Regions from separate parts of the Streptomyces sp. NPDC037273 genome, predicted to be linked through region 1. Evidence: riboswitches for the same ligand, from Rfam matches in the RefSeq annotation. Region 1 holds a riboswitch; each other region holds the start of a gene.
What was found. Region 1 has a riboswitch for S-adenosylmethionine ahead of ACZ7G1_RS06755 (aminotransferase class V-fold PLP-dependent enzyme). Riboswitches for the same ligand answer to the same signal wherever they lie in the genome.
Positions count from the first base shown of each region.

Region 2: linked by a shared signal. The riboswitch ahead of thrC (threonine synthase) and the one ahead of ACZ7G1_RS06755 (aminotransferase class V-fold PLP-dependent enzyme) in region 1 are both predicted to bind S-adenosylmethionine.
Region 3: linked by a shared signal. The riboswitch ahead of ACZ7G1_RS04620 (IclR family transcriptional regulator) and the one ahead of ACZ7G1_RS06755 (aminotransferase class V-fold PLP-dependent enzyme) in region 1 are both predicted to bind S-adenosylmethionine.

Region 1 covers NZ_JBVJVO010000002.1:343,116-347,648, forward strand. The annotation lists gene ACZ7G1_RS06735 (NYN domain-containing protein) at 1-303, opposite strand, end outside; gene ACZ7G1_RS06740 (hypothetical protein) at 337-579, opposite strand; gene ACZ7G1_RS06745 (rhomboid family intramembrane serine protease) at 738-1,472, shown strand; gene ACZ7G1_RS06750 (Lrp/AsnC family transcriptional regulator) at 1,469-1,750, shown strand; gene ACZ7G1_RS06755 (aminotransferase class V-fold PLP-dependent enzyme) at 1,822-3,216, opposite strand; SAM riboswitch class IV at 3,448-3,564, opposite strand; gene trpD (anthranilate phosphoribosyltransferase) at 3,647-4,533, opposite strand, start outside.
Region 2 covers NZ_JBVJVO010000014.1:141,592-146,124, reverse strand. The annotation lists gene thrC (threonine synthase) at 1-1,260, opposite strand, end outside; SAM riboswitch class I at 1,254-1,398, opposite strand; gene ACZ7G1_RS30415 (glucosyl-3-phosphoglycerate synthase) at 1,548-2,489, shown strand; gene ACZ7G1_RS30410 (DUF7927 domain-containing protein) at 2,593-4,422, shown strand; gene ACZ7G1_RS30405 (alpha,alpha-trehalose-phosphate synthase (UDP-forming)) at 4,526-4,533, shown strand, end outside.
Region 3 covers NZ_JBVJVO010000001.1:1,024,660-1,029,192, forward strand. The annotation lists gene ACZ7G1_RS04600 (response regulator transcription factor) at 1-539, shown strand, start outside; gene ACZ7G1_RS04605 (GNAT family N-acetyltransferase) at 580-996, shown strand; gene ACZ7G1_RS04610 (CGNR zinc finger domain-containing protein) at 1,017-1,631, opposite strand; gene ACZ7G1_RS04615 (SDR family NAD(P)-dependent oxidoreductase) at 1,734-2,582, shown strand; gene ACZ7G1_RS04620 (IclR family transcriptional regulator) at 2,892-3,614, opposite strand; SAM riboswitch class I at 3,804-3,946, opposite strand; gene ACZ7G1_RS04625 (PaaI family thioesterase) at 4,218-4,533, shown strand, end outside.

The sequences.
Region 1 (4,533 bases):
CACGGCGCCGGCCAGCTCGGGCTGGCCCTGCTTGAACCGCTCGCCGATCCGCTGCCGGAACAGCGGGTCGCTCTCCAGGGCGGCCGCCATCGCGTTGCCGGCGAACTTGGCCCGCCGGCTCGCCGTGAAGCGGGCGTACTGCCGCAGGGGTGCGGGGAGCTCCGCGACGGTCAGTCCGCCGAAGGCGTCGGCGACCAGCGCGACGACCCGCCGCCGTACGCCCTCCGGCAGTGGGTGGTCGAGCGTCTCGGCAGCGTCACCTGCCGCGCCGGCCGGCTCTCCACCGTGCGCGGGCTGCTCCACGATCCGTCACCCCTATGTCGTCCGCACCAGCCCTCAGGAGGCGGTGCCCGGCCTGTCCACCAGTTCGATCTGGTCCACCGCGTTGCACCAGCGGCAGCGGACCGACTCGATGGTCTCACTGACCACCTGACGCTCCTCGACCGTCGGGTCTCCCGCGAGGTCCAGATGGACGTACTCCACGACCTTCGAGGAGCGCGTCACGTCGAAGCGGGTCAGGTTGCCGCAGAGGGTGCAGCGCCAGCGGGTCTCATCGGTCGGCAGGGGAACCGTCGTCATCGGTCCGTCCTTCTTCCTGTCGTGTCGTACCAGGTGCGGGAGCCGCGGTGCGCCGTCGAACTGCGGTCGTCGTGCCCGTAACCCTACGGCCTCCCCGGTACCCCGGGGCACGGCGAGGCACTCTGTCCAGTTCGGCCCCGGTACGCCATGATCTGTCCATGATCGACTGGCGAGGAGCGGCCCGCGGCGCCTGGCGTGGCGCGCGCAAGGGGCCCACGGTGACCTACGGACTGATCGCCGCCTGCGGTCTCCTCTTCCTGGTCAGTCCCGTCTCCGGGGTCAATCCGGTGTACGGCTCCGGGGACGCGCTGCTCGCCGCGCAGGGCGCGTACTTCCGCCGCTGGGGCGTCGTCCCCGCCGAGCTGACGAGCGGCGAGCCGCACGCCCTCATCACCCCGCTGACCGCGCTCTTCGTCCACGGCAGCTGGCTGCACCTGCTCGGCAACATGCTCTTCCTGTACGTCTTCGGGGCGATGGTCGAGGAGCGCATGGGCCCGGCCGGCTTCGCCGTCTTCTACCTGGGCACCGGCTATCTGGCGCTGCTCGGGTACGCGGTGGCGCACGCGGAGAGCGAGCAGACCCTGGTCGGGGCGTCGGGGGCGATCTCGGCGGTGCTCGGGGCCTTCCTCTTCCTCTTCCCGCGCGCCCGGGTGACCAGCCTCTTCCCCTTCCTCCTCTTCCTTCCGCTGCGCTTCCCCGCCTGGATCGTGCTGATCTTCTGGTTCGTGCTCCAGTGGCTGGCCGCGCGCGCGGCGGGGCCGGGCCCCGGCGTCGCCTACCTGGCCCACGTGGTGGGCTTCTCGGTCGGCTTCCTCTACGCCTGGGGGTGCTACCGGGGTGGGGATAGAGTGAAGGCACCAGCCGCGGCGACCGAGGGAGATAGCCAGCCGTGATCACCGCGATCGTGCTCATCAAGACCAGCGTGGACCGGATCCCCGAGATCGCCGAGTCGATCGCCGCGCTCGACAGCGTCAGCGAGGTCTTCTCGGTGACCGGCACGTACGACCTCATCGCGATGGTCCGGGTGCCCCGCCACGACGACCTGGCGGACGTGATCCCCGGTCGCATCAGCAAGATCCCGGGCGTCGAGGCCACCGACACGCACGTGGCCTTCCGTACGTACTCCCAGCACGACCTGGAGGCGGCCTTCGCCATCGGCCTGGAGTCCTGAGACCCGGACCGCCGGACATATGAAGGGGGCCTCCCGTCCGGGAGGCCCCCTTCACCCGTACGAGTGACCAATCAGCCGCGGTCCGGGACGCAGCGGCCGTCCTCGGTGCGGTACTTCCACTGCGCGCCGTCCCGGACGAGCTCCTTCACGGCGCTGACGAACCGCTCCACGTGCTCGTCCGGCGTACCGGCGCCGAAGCTCACCCGGATGGCGTTGAGCGAGCGCTCCCCCGGGGCCGCCTCGGGGGCGCCGCACTCGCCGACGTCCTGCGGGTCGCTGCCGAGCAGGGTGCGGACCAGCGGGTGGGCGCAGAAGAGGCCGTCGCGGACGCCGATGCCGTACTCGGCGGAGAGCGCGGCGGCGAAGTGGGAGCTGTTCCAGCCCTCGACGACGAAGGAGATGACGCCGACGCGGGGCGCGTCGTCGCCGAAGAGGGAGAGCACGCGCACCTCCGGGACCTCGGCGAGACCGGCGCGGACCGTGTCGATGAGGTGCTGCTCGCGGGCGACGAGCTGGTCGAAGCCGGCCTCGGTGAGCGCCTTGCAGGCGGAGGCGATGGAGTAGACGCCGATGACGTTCGGGGAGCCGGCCTCGTGGCGGGCCGCGGTGGTGTGCCACTCGACGTCCACGCCGCCGTCGGCGCGGCGGGCCACCTTGCGGGAGGCGCCGCCGCCCGCGAGGTAGGGCTCGGCGTCCTGGAGCCAGTCGGCGCGGCCGGCGAGGACGCCGGAACCGAAGGGCGCGTACAGCTTGTGCCCGGAGAAGGCGACCCAGTCGACGTCCAACTCCTTGACGGAGACGGGGTGGTGGGGCGCGAGCTGGGCGGCGTCGAGGACGATCCGGGCGCCGTGGGCGTGCGCGGCGGCGGCGAGCTCCTTCACCGGCCAGAGCTCTCCGGTGACGTTCGAGGCGCCGGTGACGCAGACGAGGGCCGGGCCGTAGGGGTCACGGTCGGCGAGGGCGCGCTCCAGGGTCTCGACGGCCTGGGCGGGGGTGCGGGGCGCGTTGAGGTAGCTGACGCGGGCGTCCTGCCAGGGCAGCAGCGAGGCGTGGTGCTCGGTCTCGAAGACGAAGACCTCGCAGTCGGCGGGGATGGTCCGGGCGAGCAGGTTGAGCGAGTCGGTGGTGGAGCGGGTGAAGACGACCTGGTCGTCGGGCCGGCAGTCGAGGAACTCGGCGACGGTGACCCGGCTGTTCTCGAAGAGGTCGGTGGAGAGCTGGGAGAGGTAGCCGGCGCCGCGGTGGACGCTGCCGTAGTACGGGGCGTACGCGGCGACGTCGTCCCACACCCGCTGGAGGGCCGGGGCGCTGGCCGCGTAGTCGAGCGCCGCGTAGGTCACCTCGCCGCCGGTGACGAGCGGGACGGTCACGTCCCGGCCGAGGACGGGCAGCGGGGCGGCGCAGCAGGGGTCGGCGGACTCGGCGGCGGCGGACTCGACGGTGGCGGCGTTCGGGCGTGCGGACATGGCGGTATCTCCCGGCGGGCGGTGCGGAATGGCTTCGGTGGATCCCGTACGCGGCCGGGTGCGGCGGGGTACGGGTGATGCCTCGGAGACGGCGTGGGTACGTCGAAGGCGTACGCGGGTACGCGGAAGTGACCCTGTTCCGAGGGTGAAGTAGGGGCGGAGTCGCCCTATCGCATTCGCTTGCTCACGGAAAACGCTCCTCGAGAGACCAGGACCCCTGGTGTGTCGAGGGGTCCGCGCTTGCCGTAGACCTCGCTGCCTACGGCCTGGTCTTCACCCGGGGCACCCCGCCACGGACGGAGGGTTGCCGGACAGCAAGCCGGGGCTTCACAGCTGTCACTCATGACCTGCCGAAGATCCTGCCACATGATCGCCGAAACGCAAGACCCCGGTCCGCATGCTGGACCGGGGCCGGCGTGAAGCGCGCGGATCAGGCGTTGCTGGCGGCGATCCAGCGCTCGAGGGAGTGCCGGGCGGCACCGGAGTCGATCGACTCGGCGGCCTTCGCGATGCCCGCGGCCAGCTGCTCCGCGAGGGTGCCCGAGCCGGGCTCGAAGGCGGTCAGCGCCGCGGCGGCGTTGAGCAGCACCGCGTCCCGGACCGGGCCGGTCTCCCCCGCGAGCAGCCGGCGCGCCACATCGGCGTTGTACGAGGCGTCCGCGCCGCGCAGCGCCTCCAGCGGTACGAGGTCGATGCCGACGTCCCGCGGGTCGAAGCGCTCCTCGGTGACGGAGCCGTCCCGGACCACCCAGACCCGGGAGGTGCCGGTGGTGGTCAGCTCGTCCAGGCCGTCGTCACCGCGGAAGACGAGCGACGAGTTGCCGCGCTCGGCGAGGACTCCGGCCACGATCGGCGCCATCCGCGGGTCGGCGACGCCGACGGCCTGGGCCCCTACGTTGGCCGGATTGGTCAGCGGGCCCAGGACGTTGAAGGTGGTCCGGATGCCGAGCTGGCCGCGGGCCGCGGCGACGTGCCGCAGCGAGGGGTGGAACTTCACCGCGAAGCAGATGGTGATGCCGGCTTCCTCGGCGACCTCGGCGACCCGCCGCGGGGTGAGGTTCAGGTTGATGCCGAGCTTCTCCAGGACGTCGGAGGAGCCGGAGGCGGAGGAGGCGGCGCGGTTGCCGTGCTTGACGACCTTCGTGCCGGTGCCGGCGACGACGATCGACGCCATCGTGGAGATGTTCACCGTCTTGGCGCCGTCGCCGCCGGTGCCGACGATGTCGACGGCCCGGCCCGGCACCTCGATGACGTTGGCGTGCGCGTACATGGTCCGTACGAGACCGACGATCTCCTGCACGGTCTCGCCCTTGGCCC
Region 2 (4,533 bases), on a different contig from region 1:
GACGGTCGCACCGGAGGTGTCGGCCACCGCGTCGAGGGTCTTGAGCCCGTCACCGGTGTTGAGGACGACGGTGGTGAGGTTCGGGTCGATGACACCGGCCTCGACGAGCTTGCGCGTGACGCCGACGGTCACGCCGCCCGCGGTCTCGGCGAAGATGCCCTCGGTCCGCGCGAGCAGCTTGATGGCGTCCACCACCTGCTCGTCGTTCACGTCCTCCACGGCGCCGCCGGTGCGGCGGGCGATGTCGAGGACGTAGGGGCCGTCCGCCGGGTTGCCGATGGCGAGCGACTTGGCGATCGTGTTCGGCTTCTGCGGGCGGACCACGTCGTGGCCGGCCTTGAAGGCGGCGGAGACCGGGGAGCAGCCCTCGGCCTGGGCGCCGAAGATCTTGTACGGCTTGTCCTCGACGAGGCCCAGCTTGATGAGCTCCTGGAGACCCTTGTCGATCTTCGTGAGCTGGGAGCCGGAGGCGATCGGGATGACGAGCTGGTCGGGGATGACCCAGCCGAGCTGCTCGCAGATCTCGTACGCCAGCGTCTTGGAGCCCTCGCCGTAGTACGGGCGGAGGTTGACGTTCACGAAGCCCCAGCCCTCGCCGAGCGGGTCGCCGATGAGCTCCGAGCAGAAGCGGTTGACGTCGTCGTAGTTGCCCTCGATGGCGACCAGGTCGCCGCCGTAGACGCCGGCCATGACGACCTTGCCCTGCTCCAGGTCGTGCGGGATGAAGACGCAGGAGCGGAAGCCGGCGCGGGCGGCGGCGGCGCCGACGGCGCCGGCCAGGTTGCCGGTGGAGGAGCAGGAGAGGGTGGTGAAGCCGAAGGCGCGGGCTGCTTCGAGGGCCTGCGCGACGACCCGGTCCTTGAAGGAGTGGGTCGGGTTGCCGGAGTCGTCCTTGACGAAGAGCTTGCCGGGGGCGACGCCGAGCTCGCGGGCGAGGTTGTCGGCCTTGACGAGCGGGGTCCAGCCGGGGTTCAGGTTCGGCTTCTCGGCGACGTCGGCCGGGACGGGCAGCAGCGGGGCGTAGCGCCAGATGTTGGCGGGTCCTGCCTCGATCCGCTTGCGCAGCGCCTCGGGGTCACCGGCGGGAAGGTCGTACGCGACTTCGAGCGGTCCGAAACAGAGTTCGCAGGCGAAGATCGGGCCGAGCGGGAAGACTTCACCGCATTCGCGACAGGAAAGCCCGGACGCGGGACCGAGGTCGACGGTGGTGGCGGAAGCGACGGTCTGTACAGCCATGGAGGCGAGGCCCTTTCTCCTCATCTTTCCCATGACGAATTTTTCGTCATGAGACGGATTTGGCACCTTCCCTAGCCGGGAGCCTCGCTGGAGGACGAGTAACCGACTGGAGGGTTGCCGGGGCTTCAACGGGCCGTTTCCCTCTGCCCCTCTGGATGAGCGGTATTCGATTGTGAAGTGCGGTGGACTTTCGTTCCTGCACTCCGACGCGGTCGGCACCCCGACGTGCATCGGGCATCCGCGTTGTTCAAGACTGTAACCGAAGGCCCCGGAGCTTGGACGGGCCGTCCGTACCGCGAGATGGAGATCACGTGCTGGAAGAGGTGGAGCGCTGGCTGGACCGGCGGTCCTGGTCTGTGGCGGACCGGCCGCTGGAGCGCATCCTCGCCGCCAAGCGCAATACGAAGGTCAGCGTCGTGCTGCCCGCGCTGAACGAGGAGGCGACCGTCGGCGACATCGTCGCGGTGATCCGGCGGGAGCTGATGACGGAGGCGGTGCCGCTGGTCGACGAGCTGGTGGTGATCGACTCGGGCTCCACCGACCGCACGGCGGAGGTCGCCGCGGCGGCCGGCGCGCGGGTCGTCGCCCGCGACGCGATACTCCCCCGAATACCGGCCGTCCCCGGCAAGGGCGAGGTCCTGTGGCGCTCACTGATGGTGACGAGCGGGGACGTCGTCTGTTTCGTCGACGCGGACCTGCGGGACTTCTCCGCGGACTTCGTCACGGGGATCGTCGGCCCGCTGCTCACCGACCCGGACGTCGAGTTCGTGAAGGCCATGTACGACCGGCCGTTCGGAGACACGCCAGGCCAGGGCGGGCGGGTGACCGAGCTGGTGGCGCGCCCCCTGCTCAACCTGCACTGGCCGCAGCTGGCCGGCTTCGTCCAGCCGCTGGGCGGGGAGTACGCGGCGCGCCGCTCGCTGCTCGAACGGCTGCCGTTCCCGGTCGGTTACGGAGTGGAGCTGGGGCTCCTCGTCGACGCGCTGCACACGGTGGGCCTGGACGCGCTCGCCCAGGTGGACGTCGGGGTGCGCAAGCACCGGCACCAGGACGGGCAGGCGCTCGGCCGGATGGCGGCCGCGATCTACCGGACGGCGCAGCTGCGGCTCTCCCGGGGCCATCTGGTCCGCCCGCGTCTCACCCAGTTCGAGCGCGGCGAGAAGGGCTTCGAGCCGCGCACGTACGCGGTGGACACGGAGGAGCGTCCTCCGATGGCCGAGATCGCGGAGTACGCGCGCCGCCAGGTGGCCTGAGGGCGGGGGCGGAGGCGTACCCGGCCACCACGTACACGGCGGAGCGGATCGACCGCGTGGCGTAACGCCCCACGATGATCCTCTTTGCCTACATTGCCCTTTTATGCGCTTCAGACGACTTCACCTGGGCAGAGTGCTGGCGGCCATCGGCCTCACGGCGGGCTCGCTCGCGTTCACGGCGGCCGGTCCGGCCTCCGCGGACGTGGTCGAGCCCTTCGGAAAGCGGTACGACGAGTCGCTGTACGGCGACTTCACCACCATCGGCAACACGGTCATGGGCTGTCCCACCGCCCCCGCCGACCTGGCCGCCCGCTGCGCGTCGGCGGCGAGCGGCCAGGGGTCCGACAACAACAACACCTTCGTGATGCGGCGCATCGACGCGGGCGGCGTCGGGGACACCGGCTACGGCTCAAGCACCGGCCACGTCGTGATCCCGGCGGGCGCGGAGGTCGCGTACGCCCGGCTGTTCTGGGGCGGCAACGACGGCACGTACCGGGGCCCGAGCGGCGCGGCGCTCAAGCGCTGCGACATCTCCGGCGCGGACGTCGACGCCTCGCCAGGCGACCCGGCGACGACCACCCCGGTGATCAAGGTCGGCACGGGGGCGGCCGCGCCGGTCTCGATCGACAGCATGGTCGTCGACCCGGCCGACACCAGCGGCCCGCACTACTACACGGGCGAGTCGGACGTGACGGCCGCCTTCGCGGGCGTCACCGGCGGGGACGTGCCGATCGCGGTCGGCAACCTGTGGGCGCCGACCGGCAAGGGCTGTGTCGCGGGCTGGTCGCTGACCGTCGTGCACAAGTTCCCGGGCCCCGACCCGGTCCGCGCCCCCGAGCGCCGGAACGTGTACGTCTACGGCGGCCACGTCCTCCAGCGCTCGACCTCCCCGGCCACGACCATCACCGTGGACGGCTTCTACCGGAACCCGGGCACCGTGCGGGCGAGCGTCACCGCGTACGAGGGCGACTGGAACACGCCGGGCGACAAGTTCCTCGTCGACGGCCAGAACGTCACCGAGGCCCACACCGGCAACACGAACAACTTCTTCATCAGCGAGGACGACGGCGCCGTCAACCCGAGGACGCAGAACAACCTCAGCATCGACGCCAAGGCCTTCGACGTCCCCTCCGGCGCCGTCCCGCCCGGCGCGACCTCGGCCGAGCTGACCTTCTCCACCAGCGGCGACACCTACGTGCCCTCCGGCCTCGCCTTCTCCGTACCGGTCCCCGACCTGGAGATCACCAAGAAGGCGAGCACGACCAAGGTCAAACCCGGTGACACCCTGACGTACACGATCACCGCGAAGAACATCAGCCCGCTGGACTACCCGAACGCCAAGTTCAGCGACGACCTCACCGGCAACCTCGACGACGCCGACTACAACGGCGACGCGCGCAGCGACATCGGCACGGCCACATACGACAAGCCCAAGGTCGGCTGGACCGGCACCATCCCGGCCGGCCAGACGGCGACCGTCACCTACTCGGTGAAGATCAAGAACCCGCCGGCCGGCGACGGCAAGCTCCGCAACGCCGTCGAGTTCGAGACCGCGCGTACCAACTGCGGCGACGGCAGCCAGGACCCGGCCTGCGCGGTCGCCCCGGTGCTCGACCTCCCCGAGGTGACGGAGTCCCCGAAGCCCACGCCGACGGACCCCTCGCCGAGCCCCTCGTCACCCGCCCCGCCGACCTCCTCCGACGAGCCGTCCACCCCGGCCCCCAGCACGTCCGCGACGGCCTCGGCCACGGTCTCCGCGCCGCACACCTCCCCCGCGGCCCCGGCACCGGGACCCCAGGGCGGCCGCGGCTCCGGCTCCATGGCCGACACCGGCGGCAACGGCGAGCGGCTCTGGCTGCTCGGCGCCCTCGCGGTCGCCCTCGCGGCGACGGGCCTGGTCGCCAAGGCGGCGATGCGCGGCCGCCGCGACTGAAGGACAGCGGGGAGTCACTGACCTGCGGTGACTCCCCGTGGCCGGATCAGCCTGTCTCGTATACGTACGTTTGAGCGTTTACGGGACGGGCTAGGTTCGCCACATGGCTAC
Region 3 (4,533 bases), on a different contig from region 1:
CCGCCCGCGCGCTTCACCCCGACGTCGTCCTCATGGACATACGGATGCCGGGCACGGACGGTCTCACCGCCACCCGGACGATCGTCGGGGATCCCGAACTGGCGGGCTGCCGGGTCATCGTCCTCACCACCTTCGAGACCGACGAGTACGTCTTCGCGGCCCTGCGCGCGGGCGCGAGCGGGTTCCTCACCAAGGAGATCGAACCGGACGACCTGCGCCAGGCCGTCCGGGCGGTCGCGGCCGGCGACGCACTGCTCTCGCCGGGCGTGACACGACGCGTGATCGAGCAGTTCGCCCACCTCCCGGCGGCCCCCACCGACACCGCCGAGCGGCTCTCCGTACTCACCGCGCGGGAACTCGAGGTCACCCGCCTGATAGCGACCGGCCTCTCCAACGACCAGATCGCCGCCCGGCTCTTCATCAGCCCCCTCACCGCCAAGACGCACGTCACCCGCGCGATCGCCAAACTCGACGTCCGCGACCGCGCCCAACTGGTGATCCTCGCCTACGAGACGGGTCTGGTCCGCGCCGGCGCGTAATGGGCCGACGCTTGACGACGAGACCTGTCAGCATCGCCGTATGGAGATCCGTCGCATCACTCAGGTCGAGGCGGTCGACGCCGCCGGGCATCTCTTCGACTCCGCGCCTGTGCGGGAGGCGACCGAACGGTTCCTCGCGGATGAGCGGCATCATCTTCTGATCGCCTATGTGGACGGCGCCCCGGCGGGGATGGTCACGGGTGTCGAGATGACACACCCGGACAAGGGTACGGAGATGTTCCTGTACGAGTTGGGCGTCGACGAGGCGTTCCGTGGGCGTGGTGTGGGCGGCGCTCTGGTCTCGGCGCTCGCGGATCTGTCACGCGAGCGGGGCTGCTACGGCGCGTGGACGATCACGGATGAGGACAACGCGGCGGCGCTTGCGACGTATCGCCGCGCTGGGGGTGTCTCGGAGGCGGGGCAAGTGGCGCTGAGCTGGACGTTCGACGAGTCGTAGATCGATGAGGTCGTGCGCCCTCACACCTGGGGCGGTGTCCGGCCTTCCTCGCGCTGACGGTGGCGGTAGTTGCGCATGGAGACCTGGGAGCCGCAGCCGGGGCTGCAGTAGAGGCCGCCGCCGTTGCGGCTGCGGTCGAAGAAGCCGAAGTGGCACGGGGGGTTGCGGCAGGCTTTGACGCGTCCCCAGTCGCTGCTCTGGGCGAAGGTCGTCACCGCGGCCAGTACGGTTCCGAACGCGCGCTCCACTCCCGCCTGAGGTGATGCCAGCTCGACGCCGCCGGCCGTGATCACCGTCGCCAGCGGGTAGAGCGAACCCGCGCGCCGCAGGTGGCGCTCGGCGCGCCGCAAGGGCTCACCCTGGCTCTCCTCGTCGCCCGAGTGCGCGAGCAGCAGGGTCACCAGAGCGTCGCGCAGTTCGCGTGCCGCCGCGGCGTCGGCGTCGGTGGCCGCGGCTTCGCCCGCGCCGAACTCGTCGTACCGCGCCAGCCATGCCGCGAAGGAGTCGCCGTCCTCGAACAGCTCCTGCCGGCCCGATCCGTCCGCGCGCGTGTTCACGAACGCGAGCACGGTCGCCACCGCTGGCGTGACGGTGCGCGGGCTGTTCTTGGGGGATCCGGCTGCCGCAGTGCTCATGCCCTCAGCCTACCTCAGTGGATAGGTGCTAATCGGTCTAGCGGGCAACGAACGGTCTCGATGGGCTTGACGTGTTGCGAGCTAACTCCTTACGGTCGCAACATGAACGAGGAACTCAACCAGCAGACCCATCCCCGCACCTGGCTCATCACCGGCGCGACGTCCGGCATCGGCCGCGAACTCGTGGTCCAGGCGCTCGAGAGCGGCGGCGTCGTCGCGGCGCTCGCCCGCGACACCGCGTCCCTGGAGGAACTGACCGAGACGCACGCCGAGCGCCTGCTCCTGATCCCGACGGACGTGCGTGACGAGCGGGCGGTCCGCGACGCGGTCCAGCGCGCGCTCGCACGGTTCGGCCGCATCGACGTCGTGGCCAACAACGCCGGCTACGGACTGTTCGGAGCCGTCGAGGAGGCCTCCGACGAGCAGGCTCGTGCCGTGTTCGACACCAACGTCTTCGGAGTGCTCAACGTGCTGCGCGCGACGTTGCCGGTGCTCCGCGCCCAGCGGTCCGGGCACATCCTCCAGGGCTCGTCCGTCTACGGGCAGTCCGCCCATCCCGGCGTCGGGCTGCTGGCCGCGACCAAGTACGCGGTCGAGGGCCTTTCGGACGCGCTCGCCGCCGAAGTCGCACCGCTCGGCATCAAGGTCACGGTCATCCAGCCCGGATTCACCGCGACCTCCTTCCTGGCCAACCTCGACGTCGCCACCGGCCTGGCCGACTACGACGGGACCGTCCGCGAGGTCCACAAGGGCATCGGTGAGATGCCGGAGTCCGCCTTCGCCTCCGCGTCGCGCATCGCCGCCGGCATCCGGACCGCGGTCGACAGCCCCAACCCTCCGCTCCGCCTGGCCCTCGGCACCTCCGGCGCCAAGGGCATGCGCGCCGCCCTGGATGCGCGCCTCGCGGATCTGGACGGGTGGCGGCACGTGACCGAAGCGGTCGACAGGTGACCGCGAACGCCCGTACTGCCGGGGGCCGGTCGCGGCAGTGATCGGCGAACGCCCGTACCGCCGGGGGCCGGTCGCGGCGGTGATCGGCCGGGGAGCCCTCGGCGGTGCGCGCCCGCGCCTGCCCGGTCGGCCCGGGTGTGGTGTTCCCTGACTCAGGCGTGGACGGCGGCCTGGGTGTGGTGTTGCCTGGGCCAGGCGCGGACGGCGGCCCGGGTGTGGTGTTGCCTGGCTCAGGCGTGGACGGCGGCCCGGGCGTGGTGTTCCTTGGCTCAGGCGTGGACGACAGCCGGGGTGCGGGTGCTGCCCGGCTCAGGCGTGGACGACGGCCTGAGTAAGGCGGGCGGCCGCGGCGACGGCGGCCTGCGCGAGCCGGGCGCCGGGGTGCCGGCTGAGGCGCTGGACGGGGCCGGTCAGGGTGACGGCGGCGACGACGCGGTCGGAAGGGTCGCGGACCGGTGCGGAGACCGAAGCCGTACCGGGCTCGCGCTCGCCGATGGACTGGGCCCAGCCTCGGCGCCGTACACCGCTGAGGGTGGTGGCCGTGAAGCGAGCGCCCTGCAGGCCTTGGTAGAAGCGCTCGGGTTCCTCCCAGGCCAGCAGGACCTGGGCGGCGGAGCCCGCCTTCATGGACAGCGCGGAACCCACCGGCACGAGGTCGCGCAGGCCGGCGGTCCGCTCGGCGGTGGCGACGCAGACGCGTACCTCGCCCTGGCGCCGGTAGAGCTGCGCGGTCTCGCCGGTGCTGTCCCGAAGCGAGGTGAGGACCGGCCCGGCCGCGGTCAGCAGGCAGTCCTCGCCCGCGGCGGCCGAGAGCTCCCGGAGTCGGGGGCCGAGGACGAAACGGCCCTGCAAGTCCCTGGCCACCAGGCGGTGGCGTTCGAGCGCGAGCGCGAGCCGGTGGGCCGTGGGCCGGGCCAAGCCGGTGGCGCTGACCAGTCCCGCCAGGTTGGCCGGGCCCGCCGCGAGCGCGTCGAGGATGACCGCCGCCTTGTCGAGGACGCCGACACCACTAGAAATATCCGAAATGTCCATGAAAGAGGTACTCCAGTCTCGGACCGCGACCTGCGCATCGCGGCGACCTCGCCCAAGAGGGGGCAGGGATGATCAGCGGGAGAGGGCCGAAACGGCCGACATATACGTCGCGGTGATCATGAAAGGGGTACGCGAAAAGCCCGGAAGGGTCAGAGCCGGGGCGAAGGACAGCACAGAGAGCACCATGTCTCCTCATCTTTTCCCACGCCACGTTGGCGCAGGCCGGAGTTGGCACTGATCCCGACGCCACGACGCGAACATTGAGCGCCGAGTCGAAACGGGAAGTTGCCGGGGCTTCGTAGGGCCGGTCCCTCCACCCCTCTGGATGATTCGCGAGGAACCATACAAGACTCCCGGCGCTGCTTGCCAACGATTTCCCAACCGGGCCTGCGGCCGGTAGCCCGGACCGACGTCAAATGGCCCCTGAGGGGCGAAGGTTGCGTGCGATGCTAGCTTTCGGAGACGAGACGGCGGGGGAGCGGTCGCGCGACGTGACGGATGCGGCGAGGCCTGGGTGCCCGGTGGGTGGTGCCGCCCGTGGGTGACCGGTCATGGTGGCGCTCCATCCGCCCGGGGAGATGACGACGGAAGGCGAGACGACACATGACGGACGCTGCGGACCTGATGCTCGCTCGCAAGGTACTGGCCGCCCAGCCGTTCAGTGACCTGCTCGGCGCCCGCCTCACGGCCTTCGGGGACGGCGAGGCGACGCTGGAGATCGACATCCGCGACGAGCTGCGCCAGCAGAACGGCTTCCTGCACGGCGGCGTCCTCGCCTACGCGGCGGACAACACGCTCACCTTCGCCGCAGGCACCGTCGTCGGCCCGCGGCTGCTCACCGCCGGCTTCACCATCGACTACCTTCGCCCCGCCGACGGCACCTTGCTCCGGGCGCACGCCCGCGTCATCCGCGCGGGCC